Linked DNA regions of Polymorphobacter megasporae. Each later gene encodes a partner of the first gene's protein in a complex. Links are inferred from orthologs where the notes say so. Each region holds a gene or a part of one and is shown in the gene's direction. Other genes may lie near its edges. The genes, in order: KTC28_RS08060 and accD.

Region 1 (3,071 bases):
GCAGTGCTAGGGTTCATCGAGCGGCAAGCGGCCGTTGATGAGCGTTAGATTGCACGGGGCATTTGCGGCGGGTATCCGTCGACCCGGTCAGGGTTCGACATCTCGATGACCAATGTTCACCGTCTCCAGAACAATCTGCTGCGAACGATGGCTGATGATGACTTCGCGGCACTACTGCCGTCGTTGACGCTGATCGATCTCGCCAAGGGCGACGAACTGACGTTACCCGAAAGCCGCGTCAAATTTAGCTGGTTTCCGCTCGGCGGCATCCTGTCGGTCGTCGCCGCCACCGAAAGCGGCACCCAGGCCGAGGTCGGTATCGTCGGTCGCGAGGGCATGTGCTCGGTCGCGACGCTTCACGGCGTCGACTTCGAGATGATGCACATCTTCTGCCAGATGCCTGGCAGGGCGCTGCGCATACCGGCGTCGACGCTGCGCACGATCCTGACGTCACGACCCTCATTATTGTCCCATCTGTTGGGCTACGCGCAGAATTTCATGCTTCAGATCGCGAGTTCGGCGCTGGCGTACGCGACCCAGACGATCGAGGCTCGGCTGGCGCGCTGGTTGTTGATGTCGCTCGACCGGCTCGAGGCAAACGACGTTACGATGACGCACGAAGCGCTTGCGCTGATGCTTGGCGTTCGCCGCGCTGGCGTTACCGTGGCCATCCAAGCCCTTGAGGCGAAGGGCGCGCTGATCGGCCGTCGCGCTGCGCTGACGGTGATCAACCGCACGATCCTCGCCGAGATCGCGGGGGATGCGTATGGCACCGCCGAACGCGTCTATCTCCGTGTCCTGGGCGTCCCGATCAAAAGCTCGTCGCGGCTCGCCGATGGCGACGGATACCTCGACGGCGCTGCTTCAGCCGAATAGCGACGCCGAGCAGTCGCGCTGCATTCGAAGATCTTGGACGTTCGATCTTCAAGGTATTTGACCTTCGCGCACGATGTGCCGCAAAATCGGGCTCCGCAGATTTCGACTTTGCAGCGAATTGAACCAACGATGATCGGTCACGGCACAGCGACCCGCGTTGCACACGGCGGCCATTCCCGTTAACCGCCAGCGATGGTCGCATTCCTCGAATTTGAAAAGCCGGTTGCCGAGCTCGAAGCGCGCGTCGCCGAATTGCGTGCCGAGGGTTCGCCCGAGGCACGCGCCGAAGCCAATCGGCTCGCCGAGCGCGCCGAACGCCAGCTTGCCGATATCTATTCGCGCCTGACGCCGTGGCAGAAGACGATCGTCGCCCGCCACGCCGAACGCCCCCACTTCAAGGATTACGTCGCCGCCCTGATCGAGGACTTCACCCCGCTCAGCGGCGACCGCAAATTCGCCGAAGACGCGGCGATCGTCGGCGGCATCGGGCGGCTCAAGGGACGCTCGGTCATGGTCATCGGCCATGAAAAGGGCTCGGACACCGCCAGCCGGGTCAAGCACAACTTCGGCATGGGACGCCCAGAAGGCTATCGCAAAGCCGTGCGCCTGATGGAGATGGCGGCGCGCTTCGGCCTGCCCGTCGTCACCCTCGTCGATACGCCCGGTGCGTTTCCCGGCATCGACGCCGAGGAACGCGGCCAGGCTGAGGCGATCGCGCGCGCGACCGCGGCGTGTCTCGACCTCGACGTGCCGATGGTCGCGGCGATCGTCGGCGAAGGCGGGTCGGGCGGCGCAGTCGCGCTCGCGACGGCAAATCGCATCGTCATGTTCGAGCACGCGGTCTACGCGGTGATCTCGCCCGAGGGTTGCGCCTCGATCCTTTGGCGCGGCGATAATCGCGCCGCCGACGGTGCCCCCGCTCCCGCTGGCCCGAGCCGTGCCGCCGAAGCCGCCGAAGCGATGAAGGTCACCGCGAGCGACCTCAAGAAGTTGGGCGTCATCGACCGTATCATCTACGAGCCACGCGGCGGCGCACACCGCGACCCGGCGACCGCGATCCAGCGCCTCGGCACCGCAATCTCTGCCGAACTGACCGCGCTCGAAACCCAATCTCCGGCCGCGCTGCGGAGCGGCCGGCGGGCAAAGTTCCTCGCGATGGGCCGCGTGGGCTAGAGTGGAGCTCGACTGCCCCGGCCCGCCGGTCACGCTCGGCCTGCCCATCCTGACCGTCGTCGCCGCTGCACTGGTCGACCCCGACGGCCGGGTCCTCGTCGCGGAACGCCCGGCGGGAAAGCATCTCGCCGGACAATGGGAATTCCCCGGCGGCAAGATCGAACCCGGCGAAACCCCCGAAACCGCGCTCGTGCGTGAACTCGCCGAGGAATTGGGAATCGATACCGCCGCGAGCTGTCTCGCCCCAGCCGGGTTTGCCAGCCACGCGTATGCCGACTTCCACCTCGTCCTACTGCTATTCGTTTGCCGGAAATGGTCTGGCACCGCGCGCGGACGCGACGGCCAGCGGCTGCAGTGGCTACGGCCTAATGACCTGTTCGCGCTCGACATGCCCCCCGCCGACCGGCCGCTCCTGGGACTGCTCGCGGCACTGATCTAGCGTCGCCACCCGGTGAGGTAGATGACCTGTACCGTCACCGCGATGCGCCCAGCTTCAGCGCGCGCGGCAAACCGCCGCGCCGCATCGGCGAGGACATCGCGTCGGAGCGGAGCTCGACCGTGCAGGATATTTCCCTCACCCATTGCCCGCAGATCCCGCAGCACCGCGAATATATCGTCGTAGCGCACCATGATCGTATCGACCTCTGCGACCGGATCGGCGAACCCGGCGCGTTGGAGGAGGCCTGCGGCCATGTCGGTGTCGACCATCGGCAGGATTCGCCCGGCCACGCGGCCGGTCAGCTCGACCTCGGCGGCGAGAAGGTCGGCGCGCAGCTCGCTCAAACTGGTGCCGCCGAAAAATCCGGCGACGAAAAGCCCATCGGGGCGGAGCGCACGGCGCGCCTGGATCAGCGCGCCCGGCAGGTCGTTGACTCCGTGAAGCGCCGCCGCCGACGCGATAAGGTCGAAGCTCGATTCGGCAAATGGCAGGCGATCCTCGTCACCGGCGACCGATATCGGCTCGATCGCCATCTGCGGCGATGGCTCGAGCGCTACGGTAAGGTCGCTGCCGGTGATGCCAG
Region 2 (3,316 bases), 280 kb from region 1 along the record:
GCAAGGAAGCGCGCGAGCAGATCGTCGAGGCCGAGGGCCGCCTGCCCGACGTGCTGTGCGCCGCGATCGGCGGCGGATCGAACGCGATCGGGCTGTTCCACCCGTTCCTCGACGACGACGTCCGCATGATCGGGGTCGAGGCGTCGGGTCATGGCCTCGATACGACCGAGCATGCCGCCAGCCTTGCCGGCGGCGTGCCCGGCGTGCTCCACGGCAACAAGACGATGTTGCTGCAGGACGCCGACGGCCAGATCACCGAGGCGCATTCGATCTCGGCGGGGCTCGATTATCCCGGCATCGGTCCTGAGCATGCGTGGCTCCACTCGATCGGGCGCGTTGAATATCAATCCGCGACCGACGCCGAGGCGCTCGCGGCGTTCCAGCAGCTGTGCCTGCTCGAGGGCATCATCCCCGCGCTCGAACCCGCCCACGCGCTCGCTGCAATCCGGCGGTTCGCGCCGGGCATGAGCCGCGACACGATCGTCCTCGCCAACCTGTGCGGGCGCGGCGACAAGGACATCTTTACCGTCGCCGAAGCGCTCGGGACCCAGATGTGAGCGACCGTCTGGCTCGCCGCTTTGCCGCATGCGCCGCGCAGGATCGTGCCGCGCTCGTCACCTTCGTCACCGCGGGCGACCCCGATCTCGACCGGGGACCGAGCATCCTCGCCGCGCTCGTTGCCGGTGGCGCCGACATCATCGAGCTCGGCATGCCGTTCACCGACCCGATGGCCGACGGTCCGGCGATCCAGGCGGGCAATATCCGCAGCCTGATCGCGGGGACGACGCTGCGCGGCGTGCTGGCGATGGTCCGCGCCTTCCGGGCGACCGACACCGCGACGCCGCTGATCCTGATGGGCTATTTCAATCCGATCCTCGCCTATGGAGTCGAGGCGTTCGCCGCGGATGCCGCCGCCGCTGGGCTCGACGGGACGATCGTCGTCGACCTGCCGCCCGAGGAGGACGCCGAACTCGCGCCGATGCTGACGGGGCACGGCCTCCATAATGTCCGGCTGGCGACACCGACGACCGATGCGGCGCGACTGCCGACGGTCCTGTCGGGGGCGTCGGGGTTCGTCTATTACGTCGCGGTCGCGGGCGTTACCGGCACCGCATCCGCCGCCGACGCCGACATCGCCAGCGCGGTCGCGCGGCTGAAGGCGGCGACGAGCCTGCCGATCGCGGTCGGCTTCGGCATCAAGACTCCCGCTCAGGCCGCCGCGGTCGGGCTCCATGCCGACGGCGTCGTCGTCGGCTCGGCGCTCGTGTCGCTGATCGGCGCGGCCGCCGAAACCCGCGCCAACGACCTTCCCGAACAGGTCGAAGCCTTTGTCCGCGGGCTTGCCGACGCTGTCCGCACCGCGCGTATCAGGACCGCCGCATGAGCTGGTTGACCCGCATCCGGCCGCGCCTGACGGCGATGCTGACCCGGCGCGAGACGCCTGAGAACCTGTGGCGGAAGTGCGCCAAGTGCGGCGCAATGCTGTACATCAAGGACTTCGAGGAAACGCTGGGCGTCTGCCCGCGCTGCGGTCACCACGAGCGGATCGACCCGACGACGCGTTTCCACCAGATTTTTGACGGCGATTACAAGCGGCTCGACGTCGCCAAGGTGCCCGAGGACCCGCTCAAGTTCCGCGACCAGAAGCGCTACGTCGATCGGCTCAAGACCGCGCGGGCCAACACCGGCGAGCCCGAGGCGATGGTCGTCGCGACCGGCACGATCGGCGGCGAGGTCGCGGTCGTCGCGGTGCAGAACTTCGCCTTCATGGGCGGGTCGATGGGCCTGGGCGTCGGCGAGGCGTTCCTGTCGGGGGCGATGGCGGCGGTCAAGGCGAAGTGCCCGTTCGTGATCTTCACCGCAGCCGGCGGCGCGCGGATGCAGGAGGGCATCCTCAGCCTAATGCAGATGCCGCGGACGACGGTCGCGATTGCCGAACTGCGCGAGGCGGGGCTGCCGTACATCGTCGTGATGACCGACCCGACCACCGGCGGCGTCACCGCGAGCTACGCAATGCTCGGCGATATCCAGATGTCGGAGCCCGGCGCGTTGATCGGTTTCGCCGGACAGCGGGTGATCGAGCAGACGATCCGCGAGAAATTGCCCGAAGGCTTCCAGCGCGCCGAATATTTGCTCGACCACGGCATGCTCGACATGGTCGTCCACCGGAAGGACCTCAAGGCGACGCTCGCCCGGCTGATCGGACTGTTGATGCGGCAGCGCGTGACGCCCCCCGTCGCTCCCGCGGCCTGATCCGGGGCAGGGGGCAATGGAGGCGGCGCGGTCCGACAACCCGGTGCTCGATGCGCTGCTCGCGGCGGCGTTCAAGCTCCATCCGGCGACGATCGACCTCGCGCTCGGGCGGCTCGAACGCCTGCTCGGGCGGCTCGGCAACCCGCATCTCAAGCTGCCGCCGGTGTTCCATGTCGCCGGAACCAACGGCAAGGGGTCGACCGTCGCGTTCCTGCGTGCCGGGCTCGAGGCGTCGGGGCGGCGGGTCCATGTCTATACCTCGCCGCATCTGGTCCGCTTCAACGAGCGGATACGGCTCGGCGGGGCGATCATCGACGATGCGACGCTGATCACGACGCTGCGCGACGTTCTCGACACCAACGGCTCGGCGGCGATCACCTTTTTCGAGCTGACCACCGCGGTCGCCTTCCTCGCCTTCGCCCGCTCGCCCGCCGACGCGGCGGTGATCGAGGTCGGCATGGGCGGGCGGCTCGATGCGACCAACGTCGTTACGCCGGTCGTCACCGGCATCGCCGCGCTCGGCCTCGACCACCAGCCGTGGCTCGGCAATTCGATCCTCGACATCGCCGGGGAGAAGGCCGGAATCGCCAAGCGCGGCGTGCCGCTGCTGCTGTCGCGCTATCCCAAGGCGGTCACCGCGCGGATCGCCGAGGTCGCCGGGCTGGCGGGGGCGAAGCTTCGCATCCGCGGCGACGACTGGGACGCGGCGCTGTACGAGGGCGCGCTCCACTACCGCGATATCGACGGCAAGCTCGCGCTGCCGCTGCCCCGGCTGACCGGCGCGCACCAGCTCGACAATGCCGCGCTGGCGGTGGCGATGCTGCGCCACCAGAACGCGGTGCCGGTGCCCGATAGCGCGCTGCGTGCAGGGATGGGCTGGGCCGAATGGCCGGCGCGGCTGCAACGGCTCGACCGCGGGCCGCTCGTGGCGACGCTGCCGGCGGGGAGCGAGGCTTGGCTCGACGGCGGGCACAACCCGTCGGCGGGGCGGGTTATCGCCGATGCCTTCCGCGGCCATCCGCTCGCTGAACGTCCGTTCTATCTTGTCGTCGGCATGCTCGAT

The links.
Region 2: the proteins of KTC28_RS08060 (region 1) and accD are in contact, whole or in part, in a solved structure (PDB 8UXZ), measured with the Escherichia coli proteins. The link is inferred for Polymorphobacter megasporae from one-to-one orthologs.

What each region holds. Positions count from the first base shown.
Region 1 is NZ_CP081848.1:1,723,719-1,726,789, reverse strand. The notes cover bases 305-3,058. They hold KTC28_RS08060 (acetyl-CoA carboxylase carboxyltransferase subunit alpha), read left to right. Parts: upstream 305-1,068; coding sequence 1,069-2,049; downstream 2,050-3,058. Other genes in these bases: KTC28_RS08050 (class I SAM-dependent methyltransferase), read right to left, coding at 2,485-3,058; KTC28_RS08055 ((deoxy)nucleoside triphosphate pyrophosphohydrolase), read left to right, coding at 2,051-2,488; KTC28_RS08065 (Crp/Fnr family transcriptional regulator), read left to right, coding at 305-876. Also shown: more of KTC28_RS08065, read left to right, coding at 106-304; more of KTC28_RS08050, read right to left, coding at 3,059-3,071. UniProt on the Escherichia coli protein: Component of the acetyl coenzyme A carboxylase (ACC) complex. First, biotin carboxylase catalyzes the carboxylation of biotin on its carrier protein (BCCP) and then the CO(2) group is transferred by the carboxyltransferase to acetyl-CoA to form malonyl-CoA.
Region 2 is NZ_CP081848.1:1,442,649-1,445,964, forward strand. The notes cover bases 318-3,316. They hold accD (acetyl-CoA carboxylase, carboxyltransferase subunit beta), read left to right. Parts: upstream 318-1,380; coding sequence 1,381-2,253; downstream 2,254-3,316. Other genes in these bases: trpB (tryptophan synthase subunit beta), read left to right, coding at 318-557; trpA (tryptophan synthase subunit alpha), read left to right, coding at 554-1,384; KTC28_RS06800 (bifunctional folylpolyglutamate synthase/dihydrofolate synthase), read left to right, coding at 2,270-3,316. Outside these bases: more of trpB, read left to right, coding at 1-317.